One region of the Stenotrophomonas sp. YJH_SMC_120 genome, then DNA from elsewhere that is predicted to be linked to it. Evidence: predicted binding sites of a transcription regulator. Region 1 holds the regulator's gene; the other holds the start of a gene.
The links. Region 1 encodes HrcA, which represses chaperone genes, less so after heat shock. Its sites were predicted from a motif close to TTNGCACTCNNNNNNNNNGAGTGCNAA; they were not measured.

Region 1 (10,563 bases):
AACTGGATTCATTGCCATGGCGCGCTCCGACATCAACCGATCCGGCGAACTGGAAGTGTTCGTGCGGGTGATCGAGACCGGGGGCTTTTCCGCAGCCGCCCGAACGTTGGAGATGACCCCGTCGGCGGTCAGCAAGCTGGTGGCGAGGCTGGAACAACGGCTGGGGACGCGCCTGCTGCAGCGTTCCACCCGCCAGCTGCAGCTGACTCCCGAGGGCTGCGCGTTCTACGAGCGCGGCCTGCGCGTGCTGGCCGACCTGGACGAGGCCGAGCGCTGCGCCAGTGCTCACGCCGAGCCGCGTGGACGCCTGCGGGTCAATTCCAACGTGCCGTTCGGCCAGCATTTCCTGTTGCCGTTGCTGCCGGCGTTCCTGCAGCGCAATCCGCAGGTAGGCGTGGACCTGACCCTCAACGACGAGGTGATCGACCTGCTGGAGCAGCGCACCGACGTGGCGGTGCGGGCCGGTCCGCTGAAGAGCTCGAGCCTGGTGGCGCGGCGGCTGGGCGCGACGCGGATGATGATCGTGGCTGCGCCCGCCTACGCGCAGCGGCATGGACTGCCGCGCAACGCCGAGGAGATGCAGTCGCACAACCGGCTGGATATCGGCCATGCGCGCGCGATGCAGGGCTGGCCGTTGCTGCAGGACGGGCGCGAGCGCATGCTGCTGCCCAGTGGCAACGCGCGCGCCAGCAACGGCGATGCGCTGCGCCAGCTGGTGTTGGGTGGGTTGGGCATGGCGCGGCTGGCAGCATTCCAGGTGCAGCAGGATATTGCCGCCGGGCGCCTGCTGCCGGTGCTGGAAGAGGCCAACCCCGGTGACCTGGAAGAGGTGCACGCGGTGTTCCTGGGGCAGGGCGGCTACCTGCCGCTGCGGGTGCGCGCGTTTCTTGATTTCCTGGTGGAGAACGTCGACCTGACGCAGCCACGGGGGTAGCGCCGGCCGCTGGCCGGCAACCTCACGATCTTCGCCCACCCGTGTTGGGTTGCTGGCCAGCGGCCGGCACTACCGCGCGGAAGCCGGGCCTATGCCCGGCTCGGGCGGCGTTACACCTGCAGCAGCTTGCGCGCGGCGGCGCGCGCTTCCTTGCTCACTTCCACGCCGCCGAGCATGCGCGCCAGCTCTTCCTCGCGCGCCTTGCTGTCCAGCTTTTCCACGGCGCTCTGGGTCATGCCTTCCACCGGGGCCTTGCTGACCCGGTAATGGGCATGGCCCTTGGAGGCAACCTGCGGCAGGTGGGTCACGCACAGCACCTGGCGCTTCTCGCCGAGCGCGCGCAGCTTCTGGCCGACGATGTCGGCTACCGCGCCGCCGATGCCGGAGTCGACTTCGTCGAACACCATGGTCGGTACGGCATCCAGGTCCAGCGCGGCCACTTCGATGGCCAGCGAGATGCGTGACAGTTCGCCGCCGGAGGCCACCTTGCGCAGGGCGCGCGGCGGCTGGCCGGCATTGGCTGCGACCAGGAATTCCACGCGCTCGGCACCCTGCGGGTCGGGCTTGCCGGCGTCCTGCGGTTCCAGCTCGATCAGGAACTGGCCGCCGCCCATGCCCAGCTCGGCGATGATGCCAGTGGTGGTGGCCGACAGCTCGGCAGCAGCGCTGCGACGGCTGGCGGTCAGCACTTCGGCCTGTGCGCGCCAGGCGGCGGCGGCCTTGTCGATCTCGCCGGCCAGGCGCTGCAGGCGTTCGTCGGCGCCGCGCAGCTGTTCCACTTCGGCGTGCATGCGCTCGCGCTGCGCACCCAGCTCGTCCATCGGCACGCGGTGCTTGCGGGCCAGGTCGTGCAGACGGCCGAGGCGGCGCTCGTTCTCCTCGAACTGTTCCGGGTCGGCGTCGAGGTCGTCATGCACCCGATCCAGCAGCGACAGGGCTTCGTGCAGCTGGATCGAAGCGTTCTCGATCAGGCCATCCACCTCGCCCAGGCGCGCGTCGTGCTCGATCAGGCGCGACAGCTCGTGGCGCACCTGCTGCAGCAGGTCCAGCGCGGAGCTGCCGTCGTCGCCGTTGAGCTGGTTGCTGGCGGCCTGGCAGGCGCTCAGCAGGGCGCTGGCATGGGCCTGGCGGCGGTGGCTGGCGCCGAGTGCGGCAATCGACTCCGGCTCCAGGTCTTCACGGTCCAGCTCGCGCAGCTGGTGCTCCAGGAAGCCGATCCGGTCACTGACGTCGCCCTGTTGCGACAGCGCCAGCGATTCATCGACCAATGCCTGCCAGGCCGCGGCGGCGCGTCGCACCTGGCGGCGTTCGTTCTCGTTGCGCGCATAGGCGTCGAGCAGGGCCAGCTGCGACGGGCGCGTCAGCAGGGCCTGCTGTTCGTGCTGTCCGTGGATCTCCACCAGCAGCGAGGCCAGGTCGCCCAGTTGCGCCAGGGTCACCGGGCGGCCGTTGATCCAGGCCCGCGAACCGCCATCGGCGCGGATGACCCGGCGCAGCTGGCACTGCTCCTCGTCGTCCAGCTCGTTGTCGGCCAGCCACTGGCGTGCAGCCTGCAGCTGCTCCAGCGCAAACTCGGCCGAAAGCTCGGCGCGCGCGGCGCCGTGGCGGACCACGCCGCTGTCGGCGCGCAGGCCGGACAGGAAGCCCAGCGCGTCGACCATCAGCGACTTGCCGGCGCCGGTCTCGCCTGAAACCACGGTCATGCCTGGCCCGAACTCCAGTTCGGTGGCGCGGACGACGGCGAAATCCTTGATCGAAAGATGTCTGAGCATGGGTAAGGGGGTATCAGCAGCCGCGCAACGCTAGCACGCGGGCGAGGGAGGTCCAATGACTTGCCAAGGTGATGCGCCGCCATTATCTAGTGTCCGTGTCTCACAGGTTGATTCCATGCACGGTTCTCCCGACCAGCTTGCCCCGCGTGCGCGCCATCTGCTGCGCACGCTGATCGCGCGTTACATCCAGGACGGCGAGCCGGTCGGCTCGCAGACACTGGCGCGCGTGGCCGGCCTGGAGGTCAGTCCGGCCACCATCCGCAACATCCTGGGTGACCTGGAAGACCTGGGGCTGCTGGCCTCGCCGCACACCTCCGCCGGGCGCGTTCCGACCGCGCATGGCTACCGCGTGTTCGTCGACAGCTTGCTGCAGATGCAGCCGCCGGGCGAAGGCGAGCTGGCCCGGTTGCGGCAGGAACTGGCTGGCGGCGGCAGCACCCAGGCCCTGCTCGGCAGCGCCTCGGAGCTGTTGTCGGCGATGAGCCACTTCGTCGGCGTGGTCAGCGCGCCGCGACGCGAGCAGTTCGCCTTCCGCCAGATCGACTTCGTGGCGCTGGACGGGCGCCGGGTGCTGGCGATCCTGGTGTTTGCCGACAACGAGGTGCAGAACCGCGTCATCGAAACCCGGCAGGAGTTCGCGCCGGGCCAGCTGGAGCAGGTCGCGAACTACCTCAATGCCCATTTCGCCGGCCTGCCGATGGCCGAGATCCGCACCCGACTGCTGCTGGAACTGCGCGATGCCCGCTCCGAGCTGGAACAGCTGCTGGCGCACAGCATCGAGCTGGCCGAGCAGGCCCTGCAGCCGGCGGCCGACGACATGCTGGTGGCGGGCCAGACCCGCCTGATGGGGGTGCAGGACCTGTCCGACCTGGAGCGCCTGCGCGAGCTGTTCGAGCTGTTCTCCAGCAAGCGCGAGATCCTGCAGCTGCTGGAGCGGACCATCCAGGCGCCCGGCGTGCGCATCTTCATCGGCGAGGAGACCGGGATGATGCCGCTGCAGGGCGTCTCGCTGGTCACCGCCCCTTACACGGCCAATGGCCAGGTGCTGGGCGTGCTGGGGGTGATCGGCCCCAAGCGGATGGCGTACGACCGCGTGATCCCGCTGGTCCAGGCTACCGCCGATGTACTGGGCGCGGCGTTTTCGCCAGCCGGCCGCCCGCCGGGAACATCCGACGCTTGAAACGCAGCATCCCGCCCACACTAGGGTGGGTGGAGGCGGAGATTGACCGCCAGGGACCCAGACATGAACCACGAACAGCCAGATATCGAATCCCAGCAGAGTGCCGCCGATGCGGCCGCCACCGCCGGCGTCAACGACGAAGTCGAGCGCCTGCGCGCCGAAATCGAACAGGTCAAGGCCGATGCCCTGCGTGAGCGCGCCGACCTGGAGAACCAGCGCAAGCGCGTTGCCCGTGACATCGAACAGGCCCGCAAGTTCGCCAACGAGAAGCTGCTGGGCGATCTGCTCCCCGTGTTCGACAGCCTGGATGCCGGCCTGAAGGCCGCCGGCGACGACCCGCACCCGCTGCGCGAAGGCCTGGAGCTGACCTACAAGCAGCTGCTGAAGGTGGCCGCCGACAACGGACTGGTCCTGCTGGACCCGATCGGCCAGCCGTTCAACCCGGAACACCACCAGGCCATCAGCCAGGTGCCGACGCCGGGCGCCGCCCCGGGCAGCGTGGTGACCGTGTTCCAGAAGGGCTACCTGCTCAACGAGCGCCTGCTGCGGCCGGCGCTGGTGGTGGTGGCCGCCGATTGATGGACCAGGCCGGGCTTTGCCCGGTCCCGGTTGTGCCAGGCCATGCCTGGCAAGGTTTTCCAGGCGCTGAACACAGCGTTCGGGAGATGGCTTGAATGTTCCACGAGCCTCCCCCACATCGTATTCATCCACCGGCCGAACGGCCGGACTGACACCAACAAGCATCCTCAGGAGTCTCCCCCATGGGCAAGATCATTGGTATCGACCTCGGCACCACCAACTCGTGCGTGGCGATCATGGACGGCGGCAAGGCCCGCGTCATCGAGAATTCGGAAGGCGATCGCACCACCCCGTCGATCGTCGCCTACACCAAGGACGGCGAAGTCCTGGTCGGTGCCTCGGCCAAGCGCCAGGCCGTGACCAACCCGAAGAACACCTTCTACGCGGTGAAGCGCCTGATCGGCCGCAAGTTCACCGACGCCGAAGTGCAGAAGGACATCGCGCACGTCCCGTACAGCATCCTGGCCCATGACAATGGCGACGCCTGGGTGGCCACCAGCGACGGCAAGAAGATGGCTCCGCAGGAAATCTCGGCCAAGGTGCTGGAAAAGATGAAGAAGACCGCCGAGGACTTCCTCGGTGAGAAGGTCACCGAAGCGGTCATCACCGTGCCGGCCTACTTCAACGACAGCCAGCGCCAGGCAACCAAGGACGCCGGCCGCATCGCCGGCCTGGACGTCAAGCGCATCATCAACGAGCCGACCGCGGCCGCGCTGGCCTATGGCCTGGACAAGGGCGACAACAAGGATCGCAAGATCGTGGTGTACGACCTGGGCGGCGGCACCTTCGACGTCTCGGTGATCGAGATCGCCAACGTCGACGGTGAAAAGCAGTTCGAAGTGCTGGCCACCAACGGCGACACGTTCCTGGGTGGCGAAGACTTCGACAACCGCGTCATCGAGTACCTGGTTGAAGAGTTCAACAAGGACCAGGGCATCGACCTGCGCAAGGATCCGCTGGCCCTGCAGCGCCTGAAGGATGCTGCCGAGCGCGCCAAGATCGAGCTGTCCAGCGCCCAGCAGACCGAAGTGAACCTGCCGTACGTCACCGCTGACGCGTCGGGTCCGAAGCACCTGAACATCAAGCTGACCCGCGCCAAGCTGGAAGCCCTGGTGGACGACCTGATCAAGAAGTCGATCGAGCCGTGCCGCGTCGCCCTGAACGATGCCGGCCTGCGTTCGAGCGACATCAGCGAAGTGATCCTGGTCGGCGGCCAGACCCGCATGCCGAAGGTGCAGCAGGCGGTGACCGAGTTCTTCGGCAAGGAACCGCGCAAGGACGTCAACCCGGACGAAGCCGTGGCACTGGGTGCTGCGATCCAGGGCGGCGTGCTGGGCGGCGACGTCAAGGACGTGCTGCTGCTGGACGTGACCCCGCTGTCGCTGGGCATCGAGACCATGGGCGGCGTGTTCACCAAGATCATCGAGAAGAACACCACCATCCCGACCAAGGCCTCGCAGGTGTTCTCCACCGCCGAGGACAACCAGTCGGCCGTGACCGTGCACGTGCTGCAGGGTGAGCGCGAACAGGCCCGCTTCAACAAGTCGCTGGCCAAGTTCGACCTGTCCGGCATCGAGCCGGCCCCGCGTGGCCTGCCGCAGGTGGAAGTGTCCTTCGACATCGACGCCAACGGCATCCTGCACGTGTCGGCCAAGGACAAGAAGACCAACAAGGAACAGAAGGTCGAGATCAAGGCCGGTTCGGGCCTGTCCGAGGAAGAGATCGCGCGCATGGTCGCCGACGCGGAAGCCAACCGCGAAGAAGACAAGAAGTTCCAGGAACTGGTGCAGGCCCGCAACCAGGCCGACGCCCTGATCCACGGTACCCGCAGCGCCATCACCGAGCACGGCAGCAAGGTCGGCGGCGATGTCATCGGCAAGGTCGAGGCGGCCCTGGCCGACCTGGAAACCGCGATGAAGGGTGACGACAAGGCACAGATCGAAGCCAAGTCGAAGGCACTGGAAGAAGCTGGCCAGTCGCTGTTCGCCGCGGCTTCGGCCGACCAGGGCGGTGCCCCGGGTGCCGACGCCGGCAATGCCGGCAAGGCGCAGGACGACGTGGTCGACGCCGAGTTCACCGAAGTCAAGGACGACAAGAAGTCCTGATCCGGACCGACACGGGACGCTGGCCACCAGCGTCCCGTTGTCGCATCAGGGTCCTGACCGCCCACCGGCGTGTCGGGGCGCCCGACGCAAGAGCGGACCTGGTTCCGCTCTTCCGCTTTGACGAATCCCGACTTTCCGGAACCAGATCCACGATATGAGCAAGCGCGATTATTACGAAGTGCTGGGCGTTGCCCGCACCGCCACCGACGACGAGCTGAAGAAGGCGTACCGTCGCTGCGCGATGAAGTTCCACCCGGACCGCAACCCGGGTGATGCGGCGGCCGAAGCCTCCTTCAAGGAGTGCAAGGAAGCCTACGAAGTGCTGTCCGACGGCAACAAGCGCCGCATGTACGACAGCCATGGCCACGCGGCGTTCGAGCACGGCATGGGCGGCGGCGGGCCGGGCGGCCCGGACATGAACGATATCTTCGGCGATATCTTCGGCAACATCTTTGGCGGCGGTGGCGGTGGTCCGCGCCAGGCGCGTCGCGGCGCCGACATCGGCTACGTGATGGAGCTGGACCTGGAAGAAGCCGTGCGCGGCGTCGAGCGCCGCATCGAGATTCCGACCCTGGCCGAGTGCGGCGACTGCGATGGCAGTGGCTCGGAAGATGGCAAGGTCGAAACCTGCAATGTGTGCCATGGCCGCGGCCAGGTGCGCATCCAGCGCGGCATCTTCGCCATGCAGCAGGCCTGCCACAACTGCGGCGGCCGTGGCCAGATCATCGCCAAGCCCTGCAAGACCTGCCACGGCAACGGCCGTGTCGAGGAAGACAAGGTGCTGTCGGTGAAGGTGCCGGCCGGCGTCGATACCGGCGACCGCATCCGCCTGCAGGGCGAGGGCGAAGCCGGTCCGGCCGGTACGCCACCGGGCGACCTGTACGTGGAAGTGCGCGTGCGCGAGCATGCGATCTTCCAGCGCGATGGCGACGACCTGCACTGCGAAGTGCCGATCCGCATCTCGCAGGCGGCACTGGGTGACACCGTGCGCGTGGCCACCCTCGGCGGCGAAGCGGAGATCCGCATTCCGGCCGAGACCCAGACCGGCAAGCTGTTCCGCCTGCGCGGCAAGGGCGTGCGTTCGGTGCGCAGCCGCAGCGAGGGCGACCTGTACTGCCGCGTGGTGGTGGAGACTCCGGTCAACCTCACCCCTGAGCAGCGCAAGCTGCTGGAACAGTTCGAAGCCACCTTCGTCGGCGAGGAAGCACGCAAGCATTCGCCGAAGTCGGCCACCTTCATGGATGGCGTGAAGGGCTTCTGGGACCGGATGACGTCCTGAGTTTTTCAACCGAAGCGTTGAGCGGCAGCGCCGGGCCATGCCCGGCGTTTTCGTTTGCGATCAGCGGAAAAACGCCGCCGGCGTCTGCCCCAGCTGGCGCTTGAACATGCTGGTGAACGCACTGGGGCTGTCGTAGCCCATCGCCAGCGCGACATCGATGACCTTGTCGCCGACCGCCAGCCGCTCCAATGCGGCCAGCAGTCGCGCCTGCTGTCGCCACTGGCCGAAGGTCATGCCCAGTTCGCTGGCGAAATGACGCTGGATGGTTTTCACGTCCACTTCCAGCGCCTGTGCCCAGTCCTGCAGCGTGGCGTCGTCGCCGGGGCGCTTCTGGATGTGCTGGCAGATCCGCTGCAGGCGCGGGTCGGTGGGCGAGGGCAGGTGCAGCGGCAGTACGTCCATGCGATGCAGTTCGTCCAGCAGCAGGCGCACCACGCGGCCATCGCGGCTGTCTTCGATGTGCTCGCCCTTGATCAGGGTGGCTGCCTGCAGCAGTTCGCGCAGCAGCGGTGCCACCTGTACCGCGAACGGTTCGGCCGGCAACTGCGGGGCGAACGACGGATCGATGTACAGGCTGCGCATGTGCACGGCGGCAATGCAGTCCACCGCGTGCACCATGCCCGCCGGCATCCAGATCGCACGGGTGGAGGGCACGACCCAGCGACCGACTTCCGAGCGCACCACCATCAGCCCCGAGATGGCATAGACCAGCTGGTGGCGCTGGTGCTTGTGGCCTGCGATATGGGTGCCTGCCGGGTACTGGGTAACCCGGTAGGTGACCGGACGATGCAGTGGCACATCACGCCACGGCGCAGCCGGGTCGACATCGCCGGCAATGTCCTTTTTGCGATAGGCCATGACCCGAACGCGGCAGAAGGGAGGGGAGGGCAACCGTAGCATGCGTGGCTCGCCCCCAACCTGACTGCGTCCATGTCCGCCTTGGCTTCTCCCGCAACGACCTCACGTCCGGTGGCTCCCGGTGTGCTGGCAGCTATTTCCACCTCGCATGTCGTCAACGACATGATGCAGTCGCTGATCCTGGCCATCTATCCAGTGATCAAGGGCGGCTTCAACCTGAGCTTCACCCAGATCGGCCTGATCACGCTGACCTACCAGCTGACCGCTTCGATCTTCCAGCCACTGGTTGGCGCCGCCACCGACCGTCGCCCGGCGCCGTACTCGCTGCCGATTGGCATGGCCTCGACCCTGTGCGGCATGCTGCTGCTCGGCTTCGCGCCGAACTATGCGGTGGTGCTGATGGCTGCGGCGATGGTCGGCATTGGTTCGGCCATTTTCCATCCGGAAGCATCGCGCATTGCGCGGCTGGCCTCGGGTGGCCGCCATGGCTTCGCGCAGTCGGTGTTCCAGGTGGGCGGCAATTTCGGTACCGCGCTCGGTCCATTGATTGCTGCAGCGGTGATCGTGCCGCATGGCCAGCATGCCGCGTCGTGGTTTGCCGGCGCCGCGCTGATCGGCATTGCACTGCTGACCTATGTCGGCCGCTGGTACGCGCTGCACCTGGGCACCCCGGGCCCGGCCAGCACCGCCTCGATGGCGCCGCGCCATCCCCCGCGCACCGTGGCCAAGGTGCTGGCGATCCTGCTGGTGCTGATCTTCAGCAAGTACTTCTACATGGCCAGCATCGGCAGCTACTTCACCTTCTACCTGATCCACCACTTCGGCATTCCGGTGGCACAGGCGCAGCTGCATCTGTTCGCATTCCTGGTGGCGTCCGCCGCCGGCGGCTTCCTCGGTGGCCCGCTGGGCGATCGCATCGGCCGCAAGCCGATCATCTGGACCTCGATCCTGGGCGTTGCGCCGTTCGCACTGATGCTGCCGCATGCCGATCTGTTCTGGACCACGGTGCTGGCGGTGCTGATCGGTTTCGTGTTGTCTTCGGCGTTCTCGGCCATCGTGGTCTATGCCCAGGAGATGATGCCGCACCGCATCGGCATGGTGTCCGGCCTGTTCTTCGGCTTTGCGTTCGGCATGGGTGGACTGGGTGCTGCCGTGCTCGGCCTGCTGGCGGACAAGACCAGCATCGAGTACGTCTACCAGTTGACTGCGTTCCTGCCGCTGCTCGGCATCGTGGCGGCGTGGCTGCCGCCGTCGCGGCCTGCTGTTCACTGAGGGGTTTTTGGTTTGCAGGGCTTGCAGCCCTGCACCCGCAGAGGCAACGTCAACAGCAGAAGCGGGCTATCCGTGGGTGGGCGGGGTGGGTCCGGCTGCAGGGGACGCCGTAAACCCATCCCTGGGGGCTTGGCCGCGGCATCCATGCCGCGGACACCCCTTCAACCGGACCCACCCCGCCTTCGACAATTGGCCGCGATCTGTTGGAGCAGCACTCTGCTCTGGTGGGTGTCGACCTTGGTCGACACGGTAGATCCACGCCATGCGTGGATGACTCATTCGATATCTGACAGATGTGTCGACCAAGGTCGACACCTACCAACAGCGCGGAACAACAGCCGCAATTACCAACAGCCGCGTGAACCTGTCGAAGGCGGGGCGGTGTCGGAGTGCGGGGTGTCAGCCGCATGGATGCCGCTGCCAAGCCTACAAGGACGTACTTGCGGCGTCCCCGCACTCCGACACCGCCCCGCCACCCCACGGATAGCCCGCTCTGGCTTTTGATGTTGACGTTGATTCTGCAGGCGCAGGGCTGCAAGCCCTGCCGAACCGCCCACCGGGCGTAGAATGCGGCCATGAGCGAA
Region 2 (10,563 bases), on a different contig from region 1:
CGGCGAGGTGGCGGTGCAGGTCCTCGACGAAGTCGAAGAACGCCTGCCCACGCAAGGCACTGAAGCGCTCGCCGCTGTACGGGTCGAAGTAGACCCAGTGTTCCTTGCCACCAGCGAAGCGTGCCACCGAAGGCCGCTGCCCGGTGGCGTCCACGCGCAGGCGCTGCAGGGGGCGATCACTGCCGGCCTGCAGCAGCGGCACCAGTTCGCTGAGTTGAAGCGGAAGCTGGCCGTCGGCATGGTGCTCGGCGATTTCGGCGAAGCCGGGGTTGGCCGCGCGCAGCAGTTCGTCCTCGAAGGACAGCACGGCGCCGCTGAGGCCCATCACGGCCAATACGGCACCGGCGGTGATGCCCAGCAGCCAGTGCAGTTGGAACAGGACGTTCTTGAACATGGAAGGAGGAGGGCCTGGAAGGCTGCCGCCCGCATCCTGCGCAACAGCAAATGAGAATTAGTCGCGGAATTCTCCGTGGCGCCCCGGCTGCGGTCAAGCTGGGGGTATCGGCCGGGCGGCGCCCGGCACCCGCGGTAGTGCCGGCCGCTGGCCGGCAACCTCAGAAGCAACAGCCGAAGCAACAGCAGGTTTCCTGTGAGGAGGCGGGGCGGGTCCGGTTGCGGGGGACGGCGCAAGTACGTCCCTGTAGCCTTGGCCGCGGCATCCATGCCGCGGACACCCCCGCAACCGGACCCACCCCGCCTTCGACAGTTTCCTGCGATCTGTCGGAACGGCGTTCTGCTTTGGTAGGTGCCGACCGTTGGTCGGCACGGGGTCTGATTCCGTTCTGAATATCGATATCTGACAGATGTGTCGACCAAGGTCGACACCTACCAACAGCCGCGAAGATCTGTCAGAGGCGGGGCGGTGTCGGAGTGCGGGGTGTCAGCCGCATGGATGCGGCTGCCAAGCTTACAGGGACGTACTTGCAGCGTCCCCGCACTCCGACACCGCCCCGCCATCCCACGGAATGCCCGCTTTGGCTTTGGCTGTTGCCGTTGCATTGAGCAGGGTGCAGGGCTGCAAGCCCTGCAAAAAACACCCTCACTTCACCCAGCTATCGATCTCGCCGTGGGCGAACGGTCCCAGCTTGGCCTTCACCAGCCGCCCCTGCGCATCGAACAGCACGCTGTAGGGCAGCAGGCCCTGTGTATTGCCCAGCTGCACGCTGGCATCGCGCGGCCCCGGGGTCTCGATCACGATCGGATAATCCACCGGGACCCGCTGCAGGAAACCGCGCACGTCCTCCGGCGTATCCAGCGCCAGTCCCAGCACCTGCACACCGTGCTCGCCCTGGATATGTGCGAAACGCGCCAGTTCGGGCATTTCTTCAACGCAGGGCGCGCACCAGCTGGCCCAGACATTGATCAACAGCGGGCGACCGCCAGCGTGCTGGCGCAGGTCCAGCGGCCGGCCTTCAAGATCGGGCAGCGACAGCGCGGGCAGGCTGTCGCCGACCTGCAGGGCAGGTGCCGTAGCCGCCACAGCAGGCGCCGCTGGCATGGCCTCAGGCGCAACCGGCGCAGGAGCCAATCGATGCCCGGCCCACAGGCCGAGGCCGGCGGCCAGCACCGCTGTCCACAGCAGCGCTGGCCGTTGCCACTTCATCGCGCGGTGCGCAGCAGCGCTTCTTCGACTACCGCCTGGGTCAGCAGGGTCGGCAGCACGGTCGGCGGTGCGCCGGGGCCGTACACCACGTACAGCGGCACGCCGACGGCCTTGTGCTCTTCCAGGAACGTGGTGATCTGCGGATCGACGTTGGTGTAGTCACCGCGCATGTACACCGCGTTGGTGCGCTTGAGCAGGTCCTTGAACTCCGGCCGCGACAGCACGGCGCGCTCGTTGGCCTTGCAGCTCACGCACCAGTCGGCGGTCATGTTGACGAACACCACGCGGTTGTCGGCGCGCAGGCGGTCCAGCAACTGCGGCGAATACTCCACCACGTTGTCGCTGGCGGCCTGTGCGGCGCGTGCCGGCGCTGCCAGCTGGGTCACGCCCCAGGCCGGTACCAATGCGCCGATCGCCAGCAGCACGCCGAGCAGGGTCACCGCACGCGAGCCGGTCCAGCGGTTGCGCTCGAACAGCCACAGGCCGAAGGCGAACAGCAACAGGCCACCCAGCACCAGCGCCATGCCGTCCACGCCGCGTTGCTTGCCCAGCACCCACAGCAGCCACAGCGCGGTGGCGTACATCGGGAAGGCCAGCACGTGCTTGAGCGTTTCCATCCACGGGCCGGGCTTGGGCAGGCGGCGCGCCAGCGCCGGCACGAAGCCGATCAGCAGGAACGGCAGCGCCAGGCCCAGGCCGAGGAACAGGAACACGGTCATCGCCTTCAGCGGCGGGGCAATGAACGCGTAGGCAATCGCGCCACCCATGAACGGGCCGACGCAGGCACTGCCGACCACGCAGGCCAGCGCACCGGTGAAGAAGTCACCGGCCGGGCCGCTGCGGCTGGCCAGCGACTGGCCCAGGTTGCCGATGCCGCCGCCCAGGGTGAACACGCCGGACAGGCTCAGGCCTACCGCGAACATGATGTAGGCCAGCGCCGCCACCACGCCCGGGTGCTGCAGCTGGAAGCCGATGCCGACGGCGTTGCCGATTGCGCGCAGGCCCACCATCAACGCACCGATCACCGCGAATGCGACCAGCACGCCCAAGGTATACCAGAGCGCGTGGCTGCGTGCGCGCTGCGGGCTTTCGCCACTCTGCGCCAGGCTCAGGACCTTCAGCGACAGGATCGGCAGCACGCAGGGCATCAGGTTCAGCACCAGGCCGCCGGCCAGCGCCAGCAGCAGCACCCAGACGAACGAACGGTCCGGGTTCGGTGTGGCCGCTGGCGGGCGCGTACGCAGCGCGTTGTCACCGCGCGCATCGGCGGCGAATTCATTGCCGTCCACGGTGCCTGCGACGGCCGGGGGGGCGGCGTCCGTATTGGGCACCGTCGGCAGCAGGCGCAGGGGGGCGCCGTTGGCGCCTTCGCGTGGCGCCACAGCCAACGGGCTGATTACCTCGTTGCGCGGCGGTGCCTGGTCGGCGCTGGCGCTGACCTTGCCGGCCGGGATCGACAGCTTCACCCGGCGGGTCATTGGCGGGTAGCAGATGCCATCGGTCTGGCAGCCCTGGAAGGTCACCACGAGGGTGCCGTCAACCGCGTCGGCAACCGTGCGCCGCAACGGCAGCGGCACTTCCACCTGGTTGAAGTACACCGAGACATCGCCGAAGTGCTCGTCGCGATGCGACTGCGCGGCCGGCCAGCGCGGCGTGCCGGCCTGCACGCCGGTGCTGCCTTCCAGCTTCAGCGAGGTGCGGTCGCGATACAGGTAGTAGCCCGGTGCCGGGCTGAAGCGCAGCAGCAGGGTGTTGCCGTCGCTGGCGATGGCATCGAAGCCGAACGCCTGTTCCGACGGCAGCGGCAGCGCCTGGCTGTTGCTGGCGGCACCCGGCAGGCGCAGGCCGCCGCTGTTGCCGGCACCGGCCAGTGGGTTGTTGAACGGACTGGCCGCACCGGCGCGGCCGGCCGGGGCCGCCGCCTGTGCACCGCTGCCAGGCAGGGTGACCTGCACCACGCGCTTCTGCGGCGGGTAGCAGACACCGGCATCTGCGCAGCCCTGGTAACGCACTTCCAGACTGATGGTGCCGGCGGCCTCGGTCGGCGTGCCGGGCAGGGTGGCCTGCAGGCGCTCGCGATAGGTTTCGACCTCGCCGAAGAAATCGTCGTGGTGCTTGTCGCCCTTGGGCATCTGCAGCGCGCCGGCATTGAAGGCCGGGTCGGCCTTGACGCTGGTGCGGTGGTGATACAGGTAATAGCCGGGCGCGATCTTGAACTGCAGTTGCACCTGGCCACGTTCGGGGGCGGTGGCGGTCAGCGCGAACGCCTGGTCCACCGGCAGCAGGTCTTTCTCATCCAGGGCGAACGCCGGCAGCGAGAGCCACAACAGGGCGCACAGGGCGGCGCCACGCGCAAACAGAGTCTTCAATCAGTGTCCTCCCGGGTCTGTGCCCGGATCCAGTCCAGATACGCCGGCAGGCCGGCCCGGGTTTCGACCGCGATGCACTCCGGGAGTTCATACGGATGCAGTTCGACGATCCGGGCGATTGCGTCATCGACGCGACTCGCGGTGGTCTTCACCAGCAGCTGCAGCTCGGCGTCGGTGGTCACCTCGCCCTGCCAGCGGTAGGTCGACTGCGCGCCATCGAGGCGGGTCACGCACGCGGCCAGGCGCTCGCCAACCAGCGTGTGCGCGATGCGCTCGGCGCTGGCCCGGTCCGGGCAGGTGGTCAACAGCAGCAGGACGGGATCGACGGTCGACATGACCGTCGAGTATAGGGCCGCCGCCGGGTCAGGACCCGGCGGCGGCCGTGGACCGCTGCGTTGCGCGGTCAGTTGGCCAGCTGGCAGGTGGCCGGCTTGGCCGAGGTGAACAGGCCAGGGGTCGCCCACTCGGGGTGGTCGATGAACGGGTTGCGGTTGCCCTGGAAGCTGTAGATCACGTCATTGCGCGCACGCTCGGCATCATCCGGCGGATCGGACAGGTGCCAGTCGATCAGCGTCGACAGTAGGCCCATGTAGGCCGGTGAGCTGCTGGTCTTGACGATCCTGCTGCGGTCGTCGGTCAGCTCCAGGTCCGGCTCGGACTGGCCAGTGGCTGCATCCTTGCCGCCCTCGTAGCGGATCGCCATGTACATCACCGCACGCGCCATGTCGCCCTTGCGCTTGCCCCACACCTCGAACGTGCCGGTGTTGCCGTCCGGCGTGCGCACCCAGTTGGAGTTGCCCGGATAGCCACCACTGCCGCCACCCTGGCCGTTGTTGGCCTCGGTGGCGCGCTCGCCGCAGCTGGCGTCGCACTTGCCGAACGGCTTGTTGCCACGGTCGGCGTTCCACTGTGCATCGGTCAGGTACAGCATGTGGGTGTCGGTATACGGCGCGTACGGCAGGCCCTTGTCACCCGTGGTGGTGGCAAAACCCAGCGAGTTCGGCCAGGTGTGCTCGCGGTTGTACTTCAGGCCACTGCCGCTGCCAGCGCGATCGGTCACCTTGGCGTAGCTGCGGTTGCGATACGCGTCGAGGATGCGGTTCGGGTTGTTCGGGTCCTCGTCTGCGATCTCCAGGATGGTCCAGGTACTGGTGCCCGAGCCGCTGTACGGGTAGGCGGTGTGGCCCTTGATTGTCGCGTGCAGCGAGCAGCGCAGCTGGCTCGGGCTGGAGGTGTTGACCTTGGAGTAGTAGCCGGCCGGCACACCCGGGTTGCCCGGGTCCGGATTGCCGCCGGTGCTGGCCACGGTGAAGGCGATGCGGCTGTCGGCCGCCGGGTGTGCGCCCTGCAGGTCGGTGATGCGCGCGGCGCGGATGTCGAAGCGGCAGGCTTCACCGGCCACCAGCGCGGTGTTGGTGGACAGCTTCACGCTGCGCCCGCTGGCCGGGAAGGTCAGCGGCACGCTGCCGGAGGTACCGCAGCTCAGCGCGAAGGCGCCGCTGGCGAGGTTCACGGTTTCGCTGAACACCACTTCCAGATCGGCGGCGGCCGGGAAGGTGCTGCTGCCCTGCGCCGGGGTGGTGGTGGACACCGACGGCGGCGTGTTCGGGCCCGGGGTGCCGCCGCCACTGAAGGTCTGGCCGTTGTTGCAGCTGCCGAAGGTCTGCCTGGCCGACTCGGCCCAGGTGAAGTGGGCGTACTGGCTGCCGCTGCCGGTCAGCTGCAACGAGGTGCCGGGGGCCGTGCTGTTGGTCTCGGCCACCGGAATGTTCTGGCTGGTCATGCCGGCGGCAGGGCCACCGGAGGCGGTGATGGCGCCCTCGTAGCTGAGGAACTGGACCACCTTGCCGCTGGCGTCGACCAGGGCGATGCCGTCGTTCGGGCCGTTCTGGATGCCGTTGGTCGGGTAGTTGACCACGGCGATGCTGGCGCTGCCGCAACCGGCGGCGGTGCCGGCAGGGACCGGGTTGTTGGCGTAGACCGTGGCGGCCGAAGGATTGCTGCCGTTGTAGAGGTAGAGGCGGTAGCCGGACAGGTCTTCACCTGCGGTAGCGACCACTTCGATGGCTTCGCCGACGTCACCGGCGGCGGTGCTGTCGTCGTAGTGCAGTTCGTTGATGAAGACCTCGGCCTGGGCCGGCGCCGCGGCCAGTGCCAGCAGGCAGGCGGCGGCAAGCGGGGACAGCAATCGCATCGACTACTCCTTGTGATTGGGAATGCCTGACCGAGCCTAAGGCCGATCCAGTGACACTTTGTCGTAAATGAACGTCAGATATCTGACAGTGCGACGCTTGTCACCGAAATTGTCCAGGACCGACGCCTTGGCCGAGGCGCGCGGGTGGAAAAAATTTTTTCATTCCGCCCTTGAAAGGGGGCGGCGGGGCTCCATCTCTGCCCTGCTCCCGACGTTGTCGGGTTTCTTCACGTGCGGTTCTGGCACTCGCCTGGGGTGAGTGCTAACATCGCCGGACTTTTTTAGACCAATCAATCACTTAAGAGGTCTCCTATGAGCATCAAGCCGCTGCACGACCGCGTTGTGGTCAAGCCGATCGAAGCCGACGAAATCTCCGCCGGTGGCATCGTCATCCCCGACTCGGCCAAGGAAAAGTCCACCAAGGGTGAGGTCGTGGCCGTCGGCCCGGGCAAGCCGCTGGACAACGGCAACGTGCGCGCGCCGTCGCTGAAGGTCGGCGACAAGGTCATCTATGGCCAGTACGCCGGCAGCTCGTACAAGAGCGAAGGCGTCGAATACAAGGTCCTGCGCGAAGACGACGTGCTCGCCGTCATCGGCTGAGCCTCGGCGCGACCTGTTTCAACCTGATCCCAAACTCCCAGCCGCCGGGCAGCGTCCGGCGCTACCAATGAGGTAAATGCAATGGCTGCCAAGGATATTCGTTTCGGTGAAGACGCCCGTTCGCGCATGGTGCGCGGCGTCAACGTTCTCGCCAATGCCGTCAAGGCCACCCTGGGCCCGAAGGGCCGCAACGTCGTGCTGGAAAAGAGCTTCGGCGCCCCGACCATCACCAAGGACGGCGTCTCCGTCGCCAAGGAAATCGAACTGGCTGACAAGTTCGAGAACATGGGCGCGCAGATGGTGAAGGAAGTTGCTTCGCGCACCAACGACGATGCCGGCGACGGCACCACCACCGCCACCGTGCTGGCCCAGGCCCTGATCCGCGAAGGCGCCAAGGCCGTTGCCGCCGGCATGAACCCGATGGACCTCAAGCGCGGTATCGACAAGGCCGTTTCGGCCGCCGTCGCCGAGCTGAAGAACATCTCCAAGCCGACCGCCGACGACAAGGCGATCGCCCAGGTCGGTACCATCTCGGCCAACTCGGACGAGTCGATCGGCCAGATCATCGCTGACGCGATGAAGGAAGTCGGCAAGGAAGGCGTCATCACCGTTGAAGAAGGCTCGGGCCTGGACAACGAGCTGGACGTGGTCAAGGGCATGCAGTTCGACCGCGGCTACCTGTCGCCGTACTTCATCAACAACCAGCAGTCGCAGACCGCTGACCTGGATGACCCGTTCATCCTGCTGCACGACAAGAAGATCTCCAACGTCCGTGACCTGCTGCCGGTGCTGGAAGGCGTCGCCAAGGCCGGCAAGCCGCTGCTGATCGTGGCCGAGGAAGTTGAAGGCGAAGCGCTGGCCACCCTGGTCGTCAACACCATCCGTGGCATCGTCAAGGTCGTGGCCGTCAAGGCTCCGGGCTTCGGCGACCGTCGCAAGGCGATGCTGGAAGACATGGCCGTGCTGACCGGCGGCACCGTGATCTCCGAAGAAGTCGGCCTGTCGCTGGAGAAGGCCACCATCAAGGACCTGGGCCGCGCCAAGAAGGTGCAGGTCTCCAAGGAGAACACCACCATCATCGACGGCGTCGGCGACAAGGCCAACGTTGATGCACGCGTGGCGCAGATCAAGACCCAGATCCAGGACACCTCCTCGGATTACGACCGCGAGAAGCTGCAGGAACGCGTGGCCAAGCTGGCCGGCGGTGTTGCCGTGATCAAGGTCGGCGCCTCGACCGAAATCGAAATGAAGGAAAAGAAGGATCGCGTCGACGACGCCCTGCACGCCACCCGTGCGGCCGTTGAAGAAGGCGTGGTTCCGGGCGGCGGCGTTGCCCTGGTCCGCGCGATCACCGCGCTGGCCGGCCTGAAGGGCGCCAACGAAGACCAGAACCACGGCATCCAGATCGCCCTGCGTGCGATGGAAGCCCCGCTGCGCGAGATCGTTGCCAACGCCGGTGACGAGCCGTCGGTCATCATCAACAAGGTCAAGGAAGGCACCGGCAGCTTCGGCTACAACGCCGCTACCGGCGAGTTCGGCGACATGCTGCAGTTCGGCATCCTGGACCCGACCAAGGTGACCCGTTCGGCGCTGCAGAACGCGGCCTCGATCGCTGGCCTGATGATCACCACCGAAGCCATGGTTGCCGAAGCTCCGAAGAAGGACGAGCCGGCCATGGGCGGCGCCGGTGGCATGGGCGGCATGGGTGGCATGGGCGGCATGGACTTCTAAGGTCCACGCCCGCGTCGGACGTTGCCGGCCCTGGCCGGCGCGTCTCCCCGATGCAAGGAAAAACCCCGCCGCGAGGCGGGGTTTTTTTGTTGTCCGGTTGCCGCCATGGCGCCGCGTCGCTACGCTCGCAGACCATGCCTACCTCGTTCATCGTCGTCGACGACTTCCTCTCTCCAGCCGATGCACACGGCCTGCGCCAGGCCGGCCTGGGCCTGACCTACCCGGCGCAGGAGGGGGCATTCCCCGGGCGTAATTCGCTCGAACGGCTGGAGCTGGACGGCCTGTCCGAGGCCGCGTCGCGGTTGGTCAACGAGCCGCTGCGGCCGGTCAATCCGTTGCAGTCGCACGGCAAGTTCCGGCTGACCCTGGCCAGCGATGTGGGTCGCGCCAAGGTGCACACCGACCATTCGCACTGGTCCGGCATCCTCTACCTCAGCGCCCCGGAGCACTGCGAAGGGGGTACCGAGTTCTTCCGCCATCGCCGCACCAACACCGAGCGCATGGCGTTGAACGCCCACGATCTGGCTGCGCTGGGCTACGCCAACGGCGGCGACATGCATCGGGACATCATCGAGCGCGACAGCGTCGACGACAGCCAGTGGGAAATGACCATGCGCATCCCGATGCGCTTCAACCGCCTGGTGCTGCTGCGCCCGTGGTTCTGGCATACCGCCGGCCCGGCCTTCGGCGACCGGCCGGAGAATGGGCGGCTGGTCTACCTGATGTTCTTCGAGCAGGCGCGTTGAAGGGAGATCATCCACGCATGGCGTGGATCTACTTCACGAATGCCCTCGCTGCGCCGTACTCCCACTGCCACGGTACGCCGATGTCGCCGAGCACGAAGGCCACCAGCGCCGGGAAGGTCGCCTCGGCGCGCACATCGTTGCCCAGGATCACCACGCAGCGCTGCTGCTGCTCGACGCACACCAGCGTATTACCGACCGCATCATCGTGGCCGCCCTTGTAGAAGCCCGCGCCTTGCGGGCCACGGAAAGTCACCACCCCCAGGCCGGCCGCCAGGTCCTTGCGCTGCAGCGCCTTCGGCAGCTCCGGCTGCAGGGTGGGGAACTGGCTGGCGGTGGTGATCGGCAGCTGCGGCCGCACCAGCTCCTTGCGCATCGTCGCTGACAGCCCATCGCCGCGCACGTAGCCGGCGGCGAAACGGGCCATGTCGGCGATGGTGGTATCCATCGAACCGGCCGCGCGTACGCGGCTGCGCTCATCGTGCGGCTCGGCGGTGCCCTCCTTGGTCCAGCCGTCGGCCAGGTTGGTGGCGAAGTCCCCGCGCCACATCATGCTGGTGCGGGTCATGCCGAAGCGGTCGAATACCCGCTGCTGCATCAACGCACCCACATCCTCGCCCAGCCGTCCGCGTTCGATCACGAACTGCAGCAGGATCAGCCCTTCGCCGGAATAGCCGTAGCGGCTGCCTGGATCGAAGTGGAACTTCAGCCGGCCGTCCGGTTCCAGAAACGCGAAGTTGGCAAAACCACTGGCGTGGTTGAGCAGCAGGCGAGGGGTGAGCTGGCGCCAGCGCGCATCATCGGCCAGCACGCTGTAGTCGGCGTACTTCTTCGTTTCGGGCGGATAGTCTGGCAACGGCTTGTCCAGCGCTGTGGCGATGCTGGCATCCAGATCGATCCTGCGGTCCTGCGCCAGCTGCGCGACCAGATGGCCGAATGCCATCTTGGTCAGCGAGGCGGCGTACATCACCGTATCAGTGCGCAGTGGTTCGCCTGCGGTATTGCGCTCGCCGTAGGCGGCGACGTGCACCACCTTGCCGCCGTCGATCACCGCCAGTGCCATGCCGCGCGCCTGTGCGGCCTGCATCAACCGCTGCGCTTCGGCATCGATGCGGACCGGCGAGGGTACCGGGGGAGGTGCAGCCAGCACGGCCAGCGGGAACAGCGTCAGCAACATCAGGGCAGCACGGCACATGCGTGGAACTCCTGGTGGGGCGCACGGTGATGCTACGCCAGGCTGCCGCTGGCGTCATTGCCGGATGTCAGCTGGCCTGCGGCCGGCGCAGGCAGATCCGGGACGCGCCGGCACCGATGTCCACCTGG

Region 2: AC5P60_RS14765 (co-chaperone GroES) is a predicted target of HrcA. The motif match lies at 6,406-6,432, and genes of this name have one in related genera.

Annotation. Positions count from the first base shown of each region.
Region 1 covers NZ_JCAFRY010000024.1:21,798-32,360, forward strand. Annotated here, with positions in the region: gene AC5P60_RS19305 (LysR family transcriptional regulator) at 17-934, shown strand; gene recN (DNA repair protein RecN) at 1,045-2,706, opposite strand; gene hrcA (heat-inducible transcriptional repressor HrcA) at 2,822-3,886, shown strand; gene grpE (nucleotide exchange factor GrpE) at 3,950-4,465, shown strand; gene dnaK (molecular chaperone DnaK) at 4,648-6,570, shown strand; gene dnaJ (molecular chaperone DnaJ) at 6,725-7,849, shown strand; gene AC5P60_RS19335 (AraC family transcriptional regulator) at 7,910-8,707, opposite strand; gene AC5P60_RS19340 (MFS transporter) at 8,780-9,979, shown strand; gene pdxY (pyridoxal kinase) at 10,555-10,563, shown strand, end outside.
Region 2 covers NZ_JCAFRY010000012.1:102,646-113,208, reverse strand. Annotated here, with positions in the region: gene AC5P60_RS14790 (PepSY domain-containing protein) at 1-394, opposite strand, end outside; gene AC5P60_RS14785 (TlpA family protein disulfide reductase) at 1,040-1,603, opposite strand; gene AC5P60_RS14780 (protein-disulfide reductase DsbD family protein) at 1,600-3,972, opposite strand; gene cutA (divalent-cation tolerance protein CutA) at 3,969-4,307, opposite strand; gene AC5P60_RS14770 (endonuclease) at 4,376-6,166, opposite strand; gene AC5P60_RS14765 (co-chaperone GroES) at 6,479-6,766, shown strand; gene groL (chaperonin GroEL) at 6,848-8,497, shown strand; gene AC5P60_RS14755 (DUF6445 family protein) at 8,632-9,243, shown strand; gene AC5P60_RS14750 (serine hydrolase domain-containing protein) at 9,272-10,435, opposite strand; gene AC5P60_RS14745 (aspartyl protease family protein) at 10,503-10,563, opposite strand, start outside.